2 regions of the Pseudidiomarina sp. WS423 genome follow, and region 2 is predicted to be linked to the other one. Evidence: predicted binding sites of a transcription regulator. Region 2 holds the regulator's gene; the other holds the start of a gene.
What was found. The regulator LexA, encoded in region 2, represses DNA repair genes until DNA is damaged. The targets are predictions, from matches to a motif close to TACTGTATNNNNATACAGTA.
Positions count from the first base shown of each region.

Region 1: recN (DNA repair protein RecN) is a predicted target of LexA. The motif match lies at 3,108-3,127, and genes of this name have one in related genera.

Region 1 is NZ_JBOJLN010000002.1:173,074-183,284, reverse strand. It holds gene dnaK (molecular chaperone DnaK) at 1-1,267, opposite strand, end outside; gene grpE (nucleotide exchange factor GrpE) at 1,362-1,973, opposite strand; gene nadK (NAD(+) kinase) at 2,148-3,038, shown strand; gene recN (DNA repair protein RecN) at 3,141-4,835, shown strand; gene ACQ661_RS03830 (outer membrane protein assembly factor BamE) at 4,881-5,228, shown strand; gene ACQ661_RS03825 (insulinase family protein) at 5,286-8,072, shown strand; gene ACQ661_RS03820 (EAL domain-containing protein) at 8,146-10,211, shown strand, end outside.
Region 2 is NZ_JBOJLN010000012.1:45,287-55,497, forward strand. It holds gene plsB (glycerol-3-phosphate 1-O-acyltransferase PlsB) at 1-1,710, opposite strand, end outside; gene lexA (transcriptional repressor LexA) at 1,856-2,473, shown strand; gene ACQ661_RS09935 (hypothetical protein) at 2,470-2,898, shown strand; gene coxB (cytochrome c oxidase subunit II) at 3,195-4,319, shown strand; gene ctaD (cytochrome c oxidase subunit I) at 4,332-5,918, shown strand; gene ACQ661_RS09950 (cytochrome c oxidase assembly protein) at 5,921-6,517, shown strand; gene ACQ661_RS09955 (cytochrome c oxidase subunit 3) at 6,527-7,408, shown strand; gene ACQ661_RS09960 (DUF2909 domain-containing protein) at 7,436-7,651, opposite strand; gene ACQ661_RS09965 (SURF1 family protein) at 7,678-8,427, shown strand; gene ACQ661_RS09970 (hypothetical protein) at 8,424-8,966, shown strand; gene ACQ661_RS09975 (COX15/CtaA family protein) at 8,971-9,945, shown strand; gene cyoE (heme o synthase) at 9,975-10,211, shown strand, end outside.

The sequences.
Region 1 (10,211 bases), on a different contig from region 2:
ATTGCTTGGTCGGAATCGTGGTGTTCTTCTCAATCAGCTTAGTCATCACACCACCCATGGTTTCAATACCCAGTGATAATGGCGTTACGTCTAACAACAACACATCTTTCACATCGCCTTGCAATACGCCCGCTTGTACCGCAGCACCTACGGCTACCGCTTCGTCAGGGTTGACATCACGACGCGGCTCTTTACCAAAGAAGTCGGTCACTGCTTGCTGTACTTTTGGCATCCGGGTTTGACCGCCCACCAAAATAATGTCGTTGATGTCGCTTACTGACAAATCAGCATCTTTTAGCGCTTGTTTCACTGGCTCTAACGACTTGGCAATCATGTCTTCAACCAAAGATTCCAATTTAGCGCGAGTTACTTTAATGGCTAAGTGCTTAGGCCCAGTGGCATCAGCAGTAATGTACGGCAAGTTAACTTCCGTTTGCTGTGCTGATGACAACTCAATTTTAGCTTTTTCAGCAGCTTCTTTAAGACGCTGCATCGCCAGCGGATCTTTACGTAAATCAATGCCTTGATCTTTGTTGAACTGCTCAACCAAGTAGTTGATCAAACGGTTATCAAAGTCTTCACCACCAAGGTGGGTATCACCATTGGTCGCTAATACTTCAAAGGTCATTTCGCCTTCTACTTGGTCAATCTCAATGATTGAGATATCGAAAGTACCACCACCTAAGTCGTACACTGCGATAACGTTATCGCCTTGCTTCTTGTCCATACCGTAGGCTAATGCTGCTGCGGTTGGCTCGTTGATAATACGCTTCACTTCTAAGCCCGCGATACGACCAGCATCTTTGGTTGCTTGACGCTGTGCATCGTTAAAGTAAGCCGGCACGGTAATAACTGCTTCGGTTACTTTCTCACCCAAGAAATCTTCGGCAGTTTTCTTCATCTTCTTCAGAATTTCTGCTGAGATTTGTGGTGGCGCTTTTTTGTCGTCGTTAATTTGTACCCACGCATCGCCGTTTTCTGCTTCAACGATTTTGAATGGCATGATGCCGATATCACGTTGTACTTCTTCGTCTTTAAAACGACGACCAATCAGGCGCTTAATTGCGAATAAGGTTTTGTTCGCATTAGTGACCGCTTGGCGTTTTGCCGGCGCACCTACTAACACTTCACCATCATCAGTAAAAGCTACTACTGATGGCGTGGTACGATCGCCTTCCGCGTTTTCAATGACGCGTGCTTTGTCACCATCAAGTACTGCAACACAAGAGTTAGTAGTACCTAAATCGATGCCGATAATTTTACCCATAATTTTCTTCTCCAACTAAATCTTAAAAAACAGGTTTGATAACTTTAATATGGGGCGGCTTTAAGCCTTTTCAATACCCCTAAAAAGCTTATTGTTAATTTTTTACCACCATCACCATGGCTGGACGCAGTAAGCGGCCACTTAGGGTGTAGCCTTTTTGCATCACCGCCAAAATGGTGTTGTTGTCTTGGTCTGCCGATGGCTGCATCGCCATGGCTTGGTGCAGTTCAGGGTTAAAAGCTTCGCCAATTACACCCACCGCTTCTACCCCAAATTTGTTTAAAGTGCTGAGTAGCCCCTTGTGGGTTAACTCAATCCCTTCTAAAAAGTTTTGATTAATACTTTCTGCCTGGGCTGCAATCTCGAGAGCGCGCTCTAAGTTGTCTACCGTGGTAATGATTTCGTTGGCAAACTTTTCCAGAGCAAACTTATGCGCCTTCTCAACATCTTGGGCTGCCCGGCGCCGAATATTCTCCATCTCAGCTACCGCACGCACGGCACGATCATTGGCATCAGTCACACGTTGCTCAGCTTGGCTCAAGGCCAGCTCCAACTCACCGAGCCGATCGCTAGCGTTGCTCGTGGCATCTGCGGCTTGCTCTTGCTCCACGTCTTGCTCCTGTTCAGCCGCTTGCTCTAGCTCTTGCTCTTGCTCTTGCTCTAGCTCTGGCTGCTGTGGGTTCTGTGCTGCATCATTTTTAGTCATGTTTGGCTACTCTCACTGTCATGGCACTTGCGTGACACTTACGTGGCACTATCATCAATTCACAACCAAAATGTTAGTTGGTGTGATATAACTTAACTTGCAGCTGTTAATGGGGGCATCTAACCTCGATTCAAGAGTTGCGTTACAAAAAACCGCAGAATTACAGGGAAATTTATGTCGCAGCGTGACCATCAACCGTTTCAAACCATCGCCTTGCTGGGCAAAGTTAATCACGAAGCTACTCGTACCACCTTATTCACTCTAGAACAAAGCCTACTCAAGCTGGGTTATCAAGTGATTATTGAGAGTCGCACTGCCGAGCAGCTAAGTGGTACTCAAGCGCGCGTGATGTCGCTGTTAGAGCTGGGCCAACACGCTGATCTAGCAATTGTTGTGGGGGGGGATGGCAACATGCTTGGTGCGGCACGGATTCTTTGTGATTTCGATATCGGGGTGATTGGCGTAAATCGCGGCAACTTAGGTTTTCTAACGGACCTTGATCCTGACCACGTGCTTGAGCAACTCAAAGCAGTATTAGCTGGCGACTACCAAACTGAACAGCGCTTTTTGCTACAAACCGAAGTCATCCACCATGGCCAAACTAAGGCCGTAGGACGCGCTATTAACGAAGTAGTACTGCACTCAGACAAAGTGGCTCACATGATCGAATTTGAAGTGTACGTGGATAATCAGTTTGTCTATTCACAACGCTCGGATGGTTTGATTATTAGCACCCCCACCGGCTCTACTGCCTATTCGTTATCTGGCGGCGGCCCTATCGTCGTTCCTAACCTCCATGCCGTTAGTTTAGTGCCGATGTTTCCACATACCTTAAGCAGTCGCCCGATTGTGGTCGATGCTACCAGTACCATCAAGCTGCGGGCAGCGACAGATAATGATGATCTACAATTATCCTGCGACGGCCATGTGCGCATGAAAGTTGCTGCCGGCGACGAAGTCATTATTCAGCAGCACCCCCATAAATTATGCTTAGTGCACCCGCACGACCACAGTTATTTTAGAGTGTTGCGCAACAAGCTAGGCTGGGGTAGCCGACTGTTCTAGTGGCTTGGCTTAGGCGCTGCTGCAGAATTTTTAGGCAGCACTTGCATTACTGTATAAATACTGTATAACTACTGTATATTATCACAGTATCTGAGGTGACCTATGTTGCTCCATTTGCATATTCGTAATTTAGCTGTTGTACGTCATTTAGACATAGACTTTGCTGCTGGCATGTCTGCCATTACTGGCGAAACTGGCGCCGGAAAATCCATTGCCCTCGATGCCTTAGGTTTATGTTTGGGCGACCGTGCTGACGTTGAACTCATTCGCACAAGCGCTGATAAAGCTGAAGTAAGTGCAAGCTTTCAACTCGGTGCCAGCGCTAGCCCTGCCATCCAGTGGCTAGCAGAACAAGAGCTAAACGAAGAAGCTGATGCCGATGCCAGCCACATAAGTTGTGTCATTCGCCGCGTGATTACCCGCGAGGGCCGCTCCAAAGCTTGGATCAACGGCCGCCCTGCTACCGTGGGCCAACTCAAGCAACTGGCGCCACTGTTAGTCAACATTCATGGTCAGCACGAACACCAATTATTGACCCGACCGGAGCATCAGTTGCAATTGCTTGATGCTTACGCCCGTCACCAACAACATCTAGATGCGGTGCAGCAGGCCTATCAGCAGTGGTACCAACTGCGCAAACAACAAAAGCAGCTACAACAGCAGCAACAAGATATTGCCGCACGCAGTCAGCTGTTGCGCTACCAAGTCAGTGAGCTGAACGAGTTTGCTCTAGGCGAAGACGAATACGCAGAACTAGAGGCGCAACATAAGCGTTTGGCCAATAGTGCCAGCCTCATTGAAGATTCTGGCTTCGCCCTCAATGCCATCTTTGATGGTGAACATAATAACGCCTACAGTTTGTTGCAAAACGCCCTAACCCGGTTAGAGCAACAACTAGAGACCGATGCTAATTTGCAACAAGCGGTACGTTTGCTCCGCGATGCCAGTGTGCAAGTGGAAGAAGCAGCACGTGAACTGCGTGATTATCAAGACCACATTGAACTTGACGATGAGCAATTAGCTAACGCTGAACAACGGGTTACCCAAACGCTACAGTTGGCTCGCAAGCATCAGCTCGACCCAACTCAACTTTATCAGCACCATCAACAATTAGCGCAAGAGTTAGCCGATCTCGAGTCCATGCAGAGCGCATCTGAACACATCGATGAGCAAGTGGAGCAAGCAGCTAAAAGCTACCGACAAGCGGCTGCCACTTTGTCGGCAAGCCGTGAGCAAGCCGCCACTGAACTTAGTCAGCGTATCGCCACCAGCATGCAGCAACTTAATATGCCCCATGGTCGATTCGTCATTCAAGTGACTCATCAGGCGCAAGCGCCAGCAACAAAACTAGGTACCGATGAGGTTTGCTTTATGGTGACCACGAACCCAGGCCAACCGTTACAAGCCCTAGCAAAAATTGCTTCAGGCGGTGAATTATCGCGAATTAGCTTAGCTATTCAGGTAATTACTGCCAGCCAACTAACCACCCCGACCTTGATGTTCGACGAAGTGGATGTAGGTGTTAGCGGCGCTACCGCAGCCACGGTAGGTAAATTATTACGCCAGTTAGGGGAATCAAATCAGGTTATCTGTGTCACACATTTACCTCAGGTGGCCGCAAAAGCTCACCAACAATTACGGGTAGATAAGGTAACAGATGGTGCCAGTACCGAGACACACATGGTACGATTAGACTCTGAAGCGCGTGTCATTGAACTAGCACGCTTACTTGGTGGTGATGAAATAACCGCAGCAACGAAAGCTAATGCAGCTGAATTACTTGCGGTTGGCAGCTAGCTTTGTTTATTATCGCCCTAGACTAAAATTTTAATAGCAGGTGTTATGAAAGCATTAATTATTGCAGGGACTATAATCTTTTTAAGTGGCTGTTCAGTATTAGATAAATTGGTTTATCGAATTGACATTCCACAGGGTAATTACTTAGAACAACGAGACATTGACCAGCTTCGCGTGGGGATGTCGAAAGAACAAGTGGTTTACGTGGTTGGCAAACCAGTAGCAGATAACCCCTACAATAACGATGTGTGGTTTTACGTCTTTGATATGAATGCAGGTAACGGAACCAGTTATCAACAAAAAATGATTTTACGCTTCGAAGATAACCTGTTGGTATCTTATGAAGGCGATTATGACCGCCCGAAAGACTTCGATACGCCGCTGGAACAATAGACCCTCTGTGGGCCCAGGGTTATCAAGCAACACTGGGCCGACAATTTAAGGTGAGGGATGACAACACCATTGCAGCCTACAACCACTGAGACACGCCTTATTTTAGATGATAGTGCTATCATCAAAAGTCCGGCAGATACTCGTAGCTATCAGATCATTGAACTACCCAACCAATTACGTTGTGTGTTGGTGCACGATCAGACAGCCAACCAAAGCAGTGCGGCACTAGCCGTAGGGGTAGGTCATTTTCACGATCCTCAGGCCACGCAAGGCCTAGCCCACTTACTTGAGCACATGTTATTTTTAGGGACTGAGGGCTATCCTGATGCCCAAGGTTTTCAGTCCTATATCAGCGCTCACGGCGGTAGCCATAATGCTTGGACTGGCACCGAATACAGCAATTATTACTTCAGCATCAATCAGCAGTATTTTGCCCCCGCGTTAGATCGTTTCATCCGCTTTTTCTATGAACCCTTGTTACAGCAAGATTGGGTCGAAAAAGAACTGCAATCGATTGAAGCTGAATTTCACCTAAAACGAAACGATGAATTGCGCCGTTTGTATCAAGTGCACAAAGCCACGGCCAACCCTAAGCATCCTTTTACCAAATTTTCAGTAGGCAACCTAAGTACCCTTACCAACACCAAAGAGCGGCCGCTCAGCGCTGCTTTGCAGCAATTTTTTAAACGCTGGTATTGTGCCAAACGTATGACCCTAGTGCTGTGTGGGCCACAATCCTTAGCTGAATTACAACAGCTTGCTGAGCTTCACGGTAGCCGCATTCCAAGTGGGTGCGCCGATGCCTTATTACTAGACGAGCCGCTCTATGAAGCAGAACAGCTGGGGCTGATGGTTCAAGTGAAACCACTTAAAGAAGCCCAACGGCTGATTTTAACCTTTGCCCTGCCGGGTATCGATGACGATTATGCTAATAAAACCACCAGCTTTTTGGCTCATCTACTGGGCTATGAAGGGCAACAAAGTCTGCTGAGTTATTTGCGCGAACACAATTGGGTGAACACGTTAGCCGCCGGCGGTGGGATTAGTGGCGGTAATTTCAAAGATTTTAATATCAACATGCAGCTAACCAACCAAGGGTTAACCCACATTGATGATATTATTGCAGCTGTGTTCAGTTATCTGCAGCTGATTGCCAACGACGGATTACAAGCTTGGCGCTACAACGAACGCCGAGTGAGCGTCATGAACGCCTTCAATTACCAAGAGCCAGCGAAGTTAAGCGATATTGCACCTCAGCTAGCCATTAATCTACATCACTACTGCGCTGAAGATATTATTTTTGGTGACTACCGCATGGATGGTTTGTTTTTACCGAAAATCCGCAGCTTTCTGGCCTTGATGAACTCGCACAACATGCGGGTAACCTTGATTCATCAGCAGCTTGAGACCGATCAGGTTGAACCTATTTACGGAACTCATTACCGCGTCTCTGCGTTGACGCCCGCACAACATCAACGCTTCGCTCAGCCGGCGCCGATAGCAGCGCAATTACCGCAAGCGAATCCCTATTTGAGCACGCCTTGGCAGTTACAACATCCTCCAACTGAGACCGACTCTAAGCGGCCGCTGCAGCCTGATTGTAAGCAAGTTACGTCGGCATTGCAGCATTGGCATTTAACCGATACCAGTTTTAAGCAACCCAAAGCTCATGTTTATTGTGGCTTTTATCTGCCCCAAGTGATTCAGTCTGCGCAGCATTTTGCGAACGCCCGCTTATGGTGTGAGCTGATGCTCGATGTGCTCAATGAAGAATGCTACGATGCGGAAATTGCTGGGCTTAATTTTAATTTATACCCGCAACAGCAAGGGTTAACCTTGCATGTATCAGGGCCCGCACAGTACGTGCCTCAATTACTGCAGGATATTCTAGGGTATTTGCACCAAGCAACCAGCAGCTCGAATGCACAATTACTCGTGCCGCAACGCTGGGCTAATTTGCGCCAACGTCTAATCACCAACTGGCGCCAAGCCTTGCTGCATAAACCACTGAATTTACTCTTCACCCATCTGAACGTGCAGTTACAGCCCCATACTTTTTCGGTGCAAGATCTAGCCAAACAATTAGAAGCTAGCGATTTTGCGACCTTCATCGATGCCGGCCAGCAAATGTTTAGCCAAGCCAGCGTCGAACTCTTTAGTCATGGTGATCTGCGTCCTGACCAATTGCAAGCGGTACTGCAACAATTGCAACAGCTCCCCCTAGCGGCACAGATGCAGCGCGCAAATTTAACGCCCTACCGGTTTGCCCAGCTAGACCCCGCGCCAGCGCTAGTCACTCAGCATCAAGACCATGCGCTGCTGGCGGTGCTGCAAAGTAGCTCAAACACCACCCAAGCTCAAGCCAGCTTTATGCTGTTGCAGTATTTTCTGAACCCGCGCTTGTTTAGTGCCTTGCGTACCGAGCAACAGCTAGGTTATCTGGTGGGCAGCAGTTACATGCCGCTGCAACAGGTACCGCATTTGATGCTCTACGTACAATCCACCAAGTATCCGCATCAGCACTTACAACAAGCCATGAATGATTACTTAAAGGTGTTTGCTGAGCAATTAGCACACATTGATAGCACTGAATTCAGCAAGGCGCAGCGGGCTATTACCCAACAACTTACTGAGAATGACGCATCTCTGCGTGCGCGGAGTCAAAGGTTGTGGAGCTCTATTACTCAACAAGATGAAAATTTCTCGAGATTACAAGTCATAGCAACGAGTTTAGCGAGCTTGACCTTGAATGACATCCACGCGGAATACCAACAGTTAATCAACAATCCAACACAACAGATGTTTCTAGTTAGCCATCCACAGAGCTTTGACAGCTCGGCATAAATTGTTTAATTTGTTTATCTCTTAAGAACAAGAAGAGCTGCTTTATAAAACAGCCAACCCATTGGGGAATAACGTGCATTTTCGGGGTCAAGGTGGTGCTACTGGTGGCAATGCTCTGTTAGCGTTTGTTATAACGTTAACCTGTACGGCTGCGCTGCTGATGCTACCGTCATTATTTGCCAAAACTCATGCAGCAACTTATATAGCAACTTATGCAGCCCAGTCACCGACCAGCAGTGATTGGCAAGTTGAGCTCATCAGCCTGCGCATTGCCAATCAACCCATTCAAGCTGAACAATTAGATAGTCGTAACCGCGCTCAACTTTACAATACCCAAACGCTATTCCTACCTGTGCTCGAGAGCCCCATCAGCATTGAGTTTGGGGCGCCCTATGCACCTAATGCTCGGCAATTGTATTACCGCTATAAAATGCAAGGAGCCGATCTTGACTGGATTTACACCGACCATCAATATCGTCGTGCCACCTACACCAATCTAGCCTTTGGTCATTATCTGTTTATGATTGAGGCCTCCTACGATGGCAGCACCTGGCTGGGGCAGCGCCAGTTAGCGGTTGAAGTTGCCGCCCCGGCTTGGCTTTCACCCTGGGCGCTAAGCATGTATGCGCTGTTAGGTGGTGCCGGTATTATCACCCTATTCTTCATCGTGCGGGCGCGCCATCGTGCTATGCGCCAACTGCAACAAAGTGAAGAACGGCTGAAGTTAAGTTTGTGGGGTAGCGGTGATCAATTATGGGACTGGGATATTGCAGCTGGAGTGATTCATCGACATAACACCTGGCGCCAAGTCAGTGCGTTCCCGATTGATTATATTCGTACCGGTGAACCGGGCAGCCCCAGCAATATTCATCCACAAGACCTCGCAAATTTACAGCAGGCGTTGAATCAGCACTTAGATGGACACACCCAATTTTTTGAAGTCACTTACCGAGTTCAGGCTGAAGATGGCTGGGTGTCCGTACTAGATCGAGGTAAAGTGGTGGAGCGCGATGAGCATCAGCAGGCTCTGCGGATGACCGGTACCATGAAAGATATCACCCCGTTAGTACTAGCTGAAGAACGCTTAAAAATGCTAGCCACCTCCATCACCAATATTTCCGATGGCGTGTGTATTTATGATCATACCTTTGCCGTCGTTGAGGCCAACCAATCGGTGACCAAGATCACCGGCTTTAGTCGCCAACAAATGCTCGGCCGACCACTACAACTGCAGCTCTATAGCGACGATTACGTCAACCAAATAAAACGCACCTTGCAACAGTATGGTAGTTGGCACGGTGAAGTTGAAGATCTGCGCAGTGACGGCAGTTTGTATCAGATTGAATTAACTATTGATGCCATCTACGACGATAGCAGTCAGATTTCCCATTACGTGGCGACCTTTGCAGACATCAGCGAACGCAAACAAACCGAGCGCGAGTTGCGCCGGCTGTCTAACACCGATACCCTCACCGGGCTGCCTAATCGCTCCTATTTTCAAGTCAGCCATGCCAATTTAGTGCGTAAACGTATTGGTCACGCTTTAGTGCTTTTCGATCTCGATGATTTTAAGAAGATTAACGATTCGCTAGGTCACGATCTAGGTGACGAACTGCTGCTGCAAGTAGCTGAGCGCATAGCGCAAGTGGGACGCCCGCAAGATACTTTCTATCGCCTCGGTGGTGACGAATTTGTGCTATTGCTAGAAGACACCTGGAACATGAGCACCACCACCGATATCGCCAATCAGATCCTGCATGCCATGAGCCAGCCCTTTCATATTCAACAGCAAGATATCGTGGTGGGCACGTCCATTGGTATTGTGGTTTATCCAAGCGATGGTAACTCCTCGCAAGAGTTACTACAGAATGCCGATACCGCCATGTACCATGCCAAGAGTCGCGGCGGCCATAACTATCAGTTCTTTAACGAATCCATGAACAAAACTGCGGTTCGGCGTCTGCAAGTAGAAAACCAACTGCGGTTTGCGCTGCGCCATAAGCATTTGCAAGTGCTGTATCAGCCTAAAGTGTCGTTAGTGGATTATCAATTTGTAGGATTAGAAGCCTTAGTCCGCATGAACATCCCTGGCCATGGTCCCCTTAGCCCTAGCGAGTTCATTCCGTTAGCCGAAGAAAC
Region 2 (10,211 bases):
AGCACCCGTTTGGTCTGGAATATAGGCATCCTTACTGTAAGGCACATGGCGCAAAATATCTGTGTATAAGTCCAGTTGGCCAATCAGTTCTTCACGAGTTAACGCATGGTGCTCAGAGCTGAGAATGGCTAGCGCCGACAAGTTAATGCTATTCAACGCCGCCGCATTATTGATTCGACACATGATTTCATCAGCCAACACATTTACGGTTGGGGTTAACCATTGGGGCCGCGATGGCTCCTCGGCACCCAACGTAATAGATTCACGCCAGTTCGGCTGCAATTTATCTAAGGTATCACCAAGGTTAATAGGGTCACCAAAGGAGACATAGCCTTGGCCAAAATTGCGTAAATGACGCAAGCTACTCAGCACCTGCCACACGGATTCTTTTTCTTTGGACTTACCTTTAAGCTCTTTTAAGTAAGTACCCACTTCCATGACATGCTCGTAGCCTAAGTACACAGGCACCAAGGATATCGGACGCTGTTGACCACGTAACATGCCTTGAATGGTCATCGCGACCATACCTGTTTTAGGGGGTAACAAACGACCGGTTCTACTGCGCCCACCCTCGGTAAAATATTCTACTGGGTAGCCCTTTTGGAACAAGCGGTTCAAGTATTCACGAAACACCGTCGAGTAAAGTTTGTTGCCTTTGAAGCTACGGCGGATGAAAAAAGCACCGCCACGGCGGAAAATAGGACCCGCCGGGAAAAAGTCTAAGTTCACCCCCGCAGCAATGTGCGGCGGCACCAAACCTTCTTTATAAATCACGTAACTTAACAGCAGGTAATCCATGTGCGAACGGTGACACGGCACATAGATCACCTCATGCCCGGCTTGCGCCAGCTCGCGAATACGCTCGCCGCCATCCACATGAATCCCGTTATAAATACGACTCCAACACCAGGTCATAAAGCGGTCTAAAAGACGCACTAAGGTATCGTTATAGTTAGCAGCTATTTCATGCAAGTATTTTTCAGCAGTCTTACGCGCTTGTGCTTCGGTTTGCTTTTTGCTCTTCGCCTCATCAGCGATGGCTTGGCGTAACGCTGGCGTATCCAGGAGGTCTTGAATCACCACCGCCCGTTCCGTCATCTTCGGCCCTGCAACTGCATGGCGCATCCGGACAAAATGAACGCGTGCTACCCGTGCCAGCTTGTGCGCTAGATGTTTGGTACTACCGCGCTGTTCGGCCATCTCTTGCAATTGCACCGGCCGACTGCCACGCACCAGAATATGCCGACCCGAGAACAGCACCAGCCAAAATTTACGCCAATGCCCTGGGTTATCCACATCTGCAATCATGGTGCGCCCCTGCCGTCGCTCCTGACCGGCTTGGCGCCCCCAAAATAATCCTACTGGCACCAAGGAAACCGCCAAGCTTCGATCCTGTTGATGGGCATTAAGCAACTGTTCGAAATCCTTAATCGCCTGTTGAGCACTATGCTGGTCGGTCTGATCTAAATACATGACCCGCGCATACTCGTTACCGTTTAACAATAACGGCTGGGTAGGGTCAGGTAAGCCCGCTGCACGCAACGCTCGTTGGGCCACCAATAAGTCGGCATTGGACACACTGCGCATCACATACACCACGTGGTCGCTGCCCTTTAGCCCTTGTACCGACTCATCAACAATAATCTCAAAGCGTGTTAACCAACGCACTGGCCAGTGCAACAGGCTGCGCCAAAAGCCTTTTAGACTCATGAACCTTCCTCGACAAAATGAAACCCTTAAAGAATATCATTGTTGTTTGAATTTGTCTGATAGAAAAAAATTGCACAAAAAAGTTGCGATTCCAAAACACCTGTATATACTCACAGTACTACTGTATAGATAAACAGGTAAACATATGCGTCCGTTAACACCTCGTCAGCAACAAATTCTGACTTTAATCAAAGACAATATTGATGCGACTGGTATGCCACCCACCCGTGCTGAGATAGCTGAGCGTTTGGGTTTTCGTTCCGCTAATTCAGCCGAGGAGCATTTAAAAGCACTAGCCAAAAAAGGCGTGATTAAGATGATGCCTGGCATGTCTCGAGGTATCCAGTTAATGGACACAGAAGACGAAGCTCCAAACGGTTTACCACTGATTGGTCAAGTAGCCGCAGGTGAACCTATTTTGGCGCAGGAGCACGTTGAGAGTCACGTTCAGGTTGACCAAAACCTGTTTCACCCGGCGGCTGATTTCCTGTTACGCGTTAACGGTATGAGCATGAAAGATATCGGTATTCTCGATGGCGACTTACTAGCTGTTCACAAAACTCAAGAAGCTCGTAATGGCCAAATAGTGGTTGCCCGCGTTGAAGATGAGGTGACGGTGAAACGCTTTGAGCGACGCGGCAATGTTATCTTCCTACATCCCGAAAACGACGAATTCGCCCCGATTAAAGTCGATTTAACCTCACAGTTTTTCACGATTGAAGGGTTAGCTGTAGGCGTGATTCGCAATGGAGCATGGTTATGAGAAACAAATTTTATCACCACGATATGTTATCAGCAGTCCACGAAGTAACACCTGATACTTGGGCTAGTGAGCTTGAAGCAACTGCAACAAGTTCATCCTTAGAGGCCTTGTTGCCGCGTTTACATGCCCTCTCATTGCGTTCTCACCAATGGGTGACCGTTATCGGTGCGACAAAAGATGTCGTAGAAAAATTGGTTGCAGCCGGGATCAGTCGTACCCGCATTCGATGGGTCTGCGGACGCAATCAAGACGAGCGCGAATGGGCAACTGAACAAGCCCTACTCGCAGGCACTAGCAGCATTGTTTTAAGCTGGTTAGGTGAATTAGCACCGCGTACTCAGCAACGTTTAAAAATGGCAAGTAAAGTTAGCCATACCCACAGTTTCATCTTTGATGAACAACCTTCACGTACCCCACTCCACTAAATCTGCCGTGAAGGATTTGATAGGGCTGCCGTGATGGCAGCCCTTTTTTTATCCTTAAATGAAAAAAATCTTAACTTTTGCGGTGGCAATTTGTGCAGAAGGTGGTATTTTGATCAGGCATTAACTGCTAACACAATAAATAAAAACAAATATTGATACACAACAACAAAGGGTTAGTGGGGAAAGCGATTTTCGAAGGAAATGCTGTTCCTTTTTCTACTCACCTCTTTGTTCTTCAGGCAAGCACTTCGGTGTAATCGCGGTTACCGCGTCGGAAGAATGAGAGGAGCTGTCGCGTGAGAACGAGACTCATCACTAGCTTACTTGCGAGCATTCCATTTGCTGCAAGCGCACAATCGTCGCAATTAAACTTAACTCAAGGCGTTACTGAGATAAGTAATCGCGTCTATGACTTACACATGACCATTTTTTATATCTGTTGTGTGATAGGTCTCTTAGTTTTTGGGGCCATGTTTTGGTCCATGATAGCCCACCGCAAAAAGCAGGGGGTTAAACCAGCCACTTTCCATGAAAACGTGAAAGTTGAGATTGCTTGGACGGTCATCCCCTTCTTAATTTTGATAGGTATGGCTATTCCAGCAACGTCAACGCTCATTGCTATGGAAGACACCAGTGAATCTGACGTTACCGTGTTAGTAACTGGCTCGCAATGGAAGTGGCATTACAAATATTTTGACCACGACGTTGAGTTCTTCAGCCTCCTAGCTACTCAACAAGAGCAAATCAATAACCGCCTTGATAAAGGCGAGAATTACTTGCTTGAAGTTGACCGGCCATTAGTTATTCCTACAGGTAAAAAAGTCCGCTTTCTCATCACCTCAGATGATGTTATCCATTCTTGGTGGGTACCTGACTTTGCGGTGAAAAAGGACGCGAACCCCGGCTTTATTAATGAAGCTTGGACCAAAGTAGATGAACCCGGTATTTATCGTGGCCAATGTGCTGAGCTTTGCGGCAAAGACCATGGCTTCATGCCGGTGGTTGTTATTGCTAAGGAACCGGCCGAATACGATGCTTGGATTACCGAGCAGGAGCAAATCGCTAAGCAAGCCAAAGCTGAGGAACAACGCTTATTGGCCATGTCGATGACCGAAGCCGAGCTTATGCAACTTGGCGAAAGCGTGTACTTAGGTAACTGCGCTGCTTGTCACCAACCTAATGGCCAAGGTATTCCTGGGGTGTTCCCAAGCTTAGTCGGCACCGATATGGTACTCAACGATTTACCCGCACACATTGATATTGTGGTGAATGGTAAGAATGGCACCGCCATGCAAGCCTTTGGTAACCAGCTAAGCCTTCGTGAGTTGGCTGCGGTCATCACCTACGAGCGTAATGCTTGGGGCAACAGCACTGGCGATTTAGTACAAGCCGCCGATGTTAACGAATATAAGAATAATTAAGGAGACCCGGCTATGAGCACAGTTGTTGGCGAGATGGATCACCAAGATCATCACCACCACGCGCCGTCGGGAATTACCCGTTGGCTATTTACCACCAATCATAAAGACATAGGCTCTATGTATTTATGGTTCAGTTTTATTATGTTTTTAGTAGGCGGCTCGATGGCGATGGTTATTCGCGCCGAGTTATTCCAACCTGGATTGCAGTTGGTCGATCCGCACTTCTTTAATCAGATGACCACAGTACACGGCTTGATCATGGTATTCGGCGCGGTGATGCCAGCCTTTACCGGATTAGCAAACTGGATGATTCCGATGATGATTGGTGCGCCAGATATGGCGTTACCTCGGATGAATAACTGGAGTTTCTGGATCCTACCCTTTGCGTTCGCTATTTTGCTAGCCTCGCTATTTATGGAAGGCGGCGGCCCCGCTTTTGGTTGGACCTTCTATGCTCCCCTTTCCACCACTTACAGTAGCGATTCAACGGCTCTGTTTGTATTCTCTGTGCACATCATGGGTATTTCATCCATCATGGGCGCCATCAACGTGATAGTAACCATCATGAACATGCGTGCACCCGGGATGAATTACATGAAGATGCCGCTGTTTGTCTGGACTTGGCTCATCACTGCTTTCCTGTTGATAGCTGTGATGCCAGTGCTCGCAGGAGCGGTGACCATGGTGTTGACGGATAAATACTTTGGTACCAGCTTCTTTGACGCTGCCGGGGGCGGCGACCCGGTCATGTTCCAGCACATTTTCTGGTTCTTCGGGCATCCAGAAGTTTACATCATGATTTTACCGTCATTCGGTATTATTTCGGCGATTATCCCAGCATTTGCACGTAAGCCGCTGTTTGGTTACTCGTCCATGGTGTACGCCACCGGAGCTATCGCCATACTCAGTTTCTTGGTCTGGGCGCATCATATGTTCACCACCGGTATGCCGGTAGCAGCCGAAATGTTCTTTATGTATGCAACCATGCTGATCTCGGTGCCTACTGGGGTGAAAGTATTTAACTGGGTTGCCACCATGTGGCGCGGTTCGATCACTTTTGAAACCCCGATGTTATTTGCTTTAGCCTTTGTGATTCTGTTCACCATTGGCGGCTTCTCGGGCTTAATGCTGGCTATTACCCCGGTCGACTTTCAATACCACGACACTTATTTTGTAGTGGCTCACTTCCATTATGTTTTAGTGAGTGGTGCGATTTTCTCCATCATGGCAGCGGCTTACTATTGGCTACCTAAATGGACTGGCCACATGTACGACGAGAAGCTTGGGCGCTTGCATTTCTGGTGCTCGTTGATCTCAGTTAACGTGCTGTTCTTCCCCATGCACTTTGCTGGCTTGGCTGGTATGCCGCGGCGTATCCCTGACTACTCACTACAATTTGCTGATATTAACCAAATTGTCAGTATCGGTGGCTTTGCGTTCGGCCTCTCCCAGTTAATTTTCTTATGGGTGGTGATTAAGTGTGTTAAAGGTGGAGAGAAGGCCCCTGCCAAACCTTGGGAAGGAGCCGAAGGGTTGGAATGGACAGTGCCTTCACCAGCGCCTTATCACACCTTTGAGACCCCACCTGAGGTGAAGTAATCATGCAAAAGCCCGAACCAACAGTCACCAAAGTACCCCGTGCAGACAATGCACGGGTAGTACGCAAACTGCTGTTTATTGTCGTAGGTATGTTTGGGTTTGGTTTTGCATTAGTGCCCCTGTACGACGTTTTTTGTGACATTACCGGCTTTAACGGTCGCACCAAGAACGAACAAGCAATGGCGAGTACCCGCAGTGTGGACACCTCACGAACCGTGAATGTGCAATTTCTAACGCGAGTAAACAAAGGGATGCCATGGGGCTTTGAAGCCGAAGTGAAATCGGTACGGGTGCACCCTGGCGAAACCAAAGTGGTGAACTTTTTAGCGCATAACCTCACTGGTAATAATATGGTGGCGCAGGCGATTCCGTCAGTAGCCCCTGGTGAGGCCGGTTTGTACTTAAATAAAACCGAATGTTTTTGCTTTAACCAGCAGCCACTAGCTGCTGGTGCAGAAACCGTTATGCCAATGCAGTTTTACCTAGACCCTGATATTCCAGATCATATTCACACCTTAACTTTGTCATACACCATGTACGATATGACAGCCCATGCAACGCCTGATGTGCTGGCGAGCATTGAGCAACCAGCAGACTGAGGAAGAGTTATGGCAACACAACACGAGAAATATTATGTCCCAGCTTCCAGCCCTTGGCCTATCGTTGGCGCAATTGGGTTAGGATTAATAGCCTTTGGCGCTGGCCATACCGTCATCGATATGAAAAACGAAACGGTTGATGGCTGGGGTAGCAATGTACTTTGGGGCGGCATTGCCGTCATGCTAATCATGTTATTTGGTTGGTTCCGCGACCAAATTAACGAATCTATGGGCGGTTTATACAGTCCACAGCTAGGCCACTCCTACCGTCAAGGCATGAGCTGGTTTATCTTTTCTGAGATTATGTTCTTTGCGGCTTTCTTTGGTGCTCTTTTCTACGCGCGCGTCATTGCCGTGGAGTGGTTAGGCGGCGCCAGCAACAATGCCATGACCAACGAAGTGCTATGGCCTGGCTTTGAGGCTATGTGGCCGCTCACGGAAACTCCGGGGGGCACCACCACACAAGCTATGGGCTGGATGGGTTTACCTTTGTACAACACCATTATTTTGGTGATTTCTAGCTTTACCTGTCATTTTGCGCATGTTGGCTTAGAAAAGAATAACCGCAAGCAACTCACGTTGTTTTTGGGGATTACCATCGTCTTGGGCTGTATCTTCTTGTATTTACAAGGTGCCGAATATGTTCACGCCTACCAAGATCTTGGATTAACTTTATCCTCTGGAGTGTACGGTAACACCTTCTACATGCTGACGGGCTTCCACGGCATGCACGTTACTCTGGGCACCATCATGTTAATCGTGATGTTTTTCCGAGTTCTGAAAGGTCACTTTACCCCAGATAACCATTTTGCATTCCAAGCTACCAGTTGGTACTGGCACTTTGTGGATGTGGTCTGGGTGTGTTTGTTTATCTTTGTTTATGTCATTTAAAGCAAGTTACCGTACTGGGCCATGTGCCTAGTACGGTCTTGGGTTTGGTGCTAATACACCAGACCCCAGTAGTACCACAATAATCACTAGGGCAATCGCCGAGAATAACACGCGACGCCCCAAATAGTGCGTCATTGGTGGTTTGGTAGGGTCGTTTCTGAGCATGGCTAACAAAGCCCGCATGAGGTTTACGACCATAAATAACATGAGTAGTACCAGAATGATTTTTGCAGCTATAACCATTATTTTTGCTCCAGTGGCGCACGCTTATGCGTAAGTCGATGTGGCTTGGCATGGGCTTAACTGTGCTAGCAATTGCACTTTTGGTCAAGCTAGGATTTTGGCAGCTGCAACGTGCCGCAGAAAAACAACAGCTGTTTGACCAATTTCAACAAGGTGAAGCTCAACAGCAAACTCCCGTGCCACTGCAATCTATCGAGCAACTGCAGGATTTAGAGCAGTATCAACCCGTTACTATTAGTGGCCGATTTTTGCCCGCGCCCATTTTGCTGTTGGATAATCAGGTATGGCAAGGTCAGGTGGGCTACCAAGTGATTGGCTTATTTGAACCTACTACCGCAGCTCGTTTGATCGGCGTTAGTGTAGGCTGGGTAGCGGCGGGCAGTGATCGCAGTCAACTACCAACATTGAGCTTACCAACCCAACCCATGAATATCAGCGGACTGGTTTATACGCCCAGCCTTGGCGGATTTCGTTTATCTGAGCAGGTGGTTACTGAGGCAGCAACAAACGCCGCTCAAACCGAGCTGATCCGTATTCAACGCTTCGACCCAACCGCACTGACAAACCTGCTCAGTCTCCCCTTAGCCGATCGGCAGCTATTATTAGCAGAAAGCGAAGCCTGGGGCTGGCCACGTGCTTGGCAACCTCAAGTAATGTCGCCCGCCAAACATCAAGCTTATGCATTGCAGTGGTTTTCACTAGCATTAGCTTGCTTGATTGTGTTTACTATAGCTGCACGTTCCAATAAAAAGAAAAATAATAAGGAATGCCCATGAGTACTGTTAAAAAATCCAGAGCCACCTTAATAGGCGTTGTACTTGCCTTTCTTATTCCGGTGATTGGCGCCAAATTGGTACTAGACCAAAACTGGTATCAGGGGGCGGTCACCAATAAAGGCACCATGCTAGTACCGCCCATCGAACTGAACCAACTGAACCAGCGCTTGCCTGCAGGATGGCGGGTAGCCCTACGCACCGAGCAAGATTGCGGTGCCGGTTGCCAACAGGGTTTGTATGCCATTAATCAGCTCGATATCGCCTTGGGCAAAGAGACTGAACGAGTTACCCCAATCATGATCAGCGCCCAAGCGCCGAGCATCGATTTACAACAAACACCATTAGTGCAGGCTGTGGTCGACAGTCAGTTAGCGGCAGCTGTTGCCAGCATCCCAGATCAGCACTTGTTTATCATCGATCCCTTGGGAAATATCGTCCTTTATTACCCAACGCATGCCGATGAATCAGCCATGCGCACCGAGGCTAAGAACATCCTGGCCGATTTGCGTACCTTGTTAAAACTTTCAAAGATAGGGTGATAGCATGCGGGCCTTAGTTAAATTTAGCTTACTGCTGACCTTAGTGGTGATTGTACTAGGTGCCTACACGCGTCTTACTGATGCGGGTTTAGGCTGCCCTGATTGGCCTGGCTGTTACGGTGAATTAACGGTCCCCAAAAGTGCAGAGCAGGCTGCCATAGCCTTTCCTGATGCACCGTTAGAAACTCAAAAAGCTTGGAACGAAATGATTCACCGGTATGCCGCTGGCAGCTTGGGTTTATTTATTCTAGCAATAGCCATCAGTGCCTTGGTTCGCGTTCGTAAACATCCAGAACAACCGGTTAAACTGCCGTTGCTACTGCTCGTCCTGGTCATATTTCAGGCAGCACTGGGGATGTGGACAGTTACCATGAATTTGCAGCCGTTGATTGTTATGGGGCATTTATTAGGCGGCTTTAGCACCCTTAGCTTGCTCTATTTGTTGCACCTAAGGTTACAACGCATCCATATGCCTATGGGCGATGCTGGTATGCGCAAACTCGCCGGATTAGCCGCGTTAGCCTTGCTTGTGGTCATCGCCCAAATCGCACTTGGTGGCTGGGTTGCCGCTAACTATGCGGCACTCGCTTGTACCGACCTGCCGTTCTGCGAAGGCAACTGGACCGAGCGCTTAGACGTAGCCGGAGCTTTTAGTATTCCAGAAGCGCAAACCTATCAATATGGCGCTCATGACTATGCTGAACGCATGACCATGCATGTAGCTCACCGGCTTGGTGCCTATGTGACAACGGTAGTAGTGGCACTGCTGTTGTGGTTTGGTTTTGCTAAAGCCCAATCCAAAGTGATGCGACGTGCGCTAACCTGGGTGGCCGTTGCCTTAGTGGTGCAATTAGCACTAGGCTTTAGTAATGTTATTTTTATGCTACCGTTAAAGGTAGCCGTAGCGCATAACTTAGTAGGAGCCTTGTTGCTTCTTAGCTTAGTTGGGCTAAATTATAAAATTGCTCGCAACGCATAAAACAACAATAAGCGAGTAAGGAGAACCAGATGGCAGAACATGCAAGTATCAAAGGCGCCAGCCAAGACTTGGCAGCAACCTATAATAAATCTAGCTCATGGCGTGATTACCTTACGTTAACCAAACCCAACGTAGTGCTCTTGCTGCTACTCACGGCCTTGGTAGGCATGGCCTTAGCCACGCCAACTTGGGTCGCCTGGCAGGTGCTAGTGCCGGCACTGGTCGGTATTGGCTTAATGTCGGCTTCAGCGGCAGCGGTAAATCAT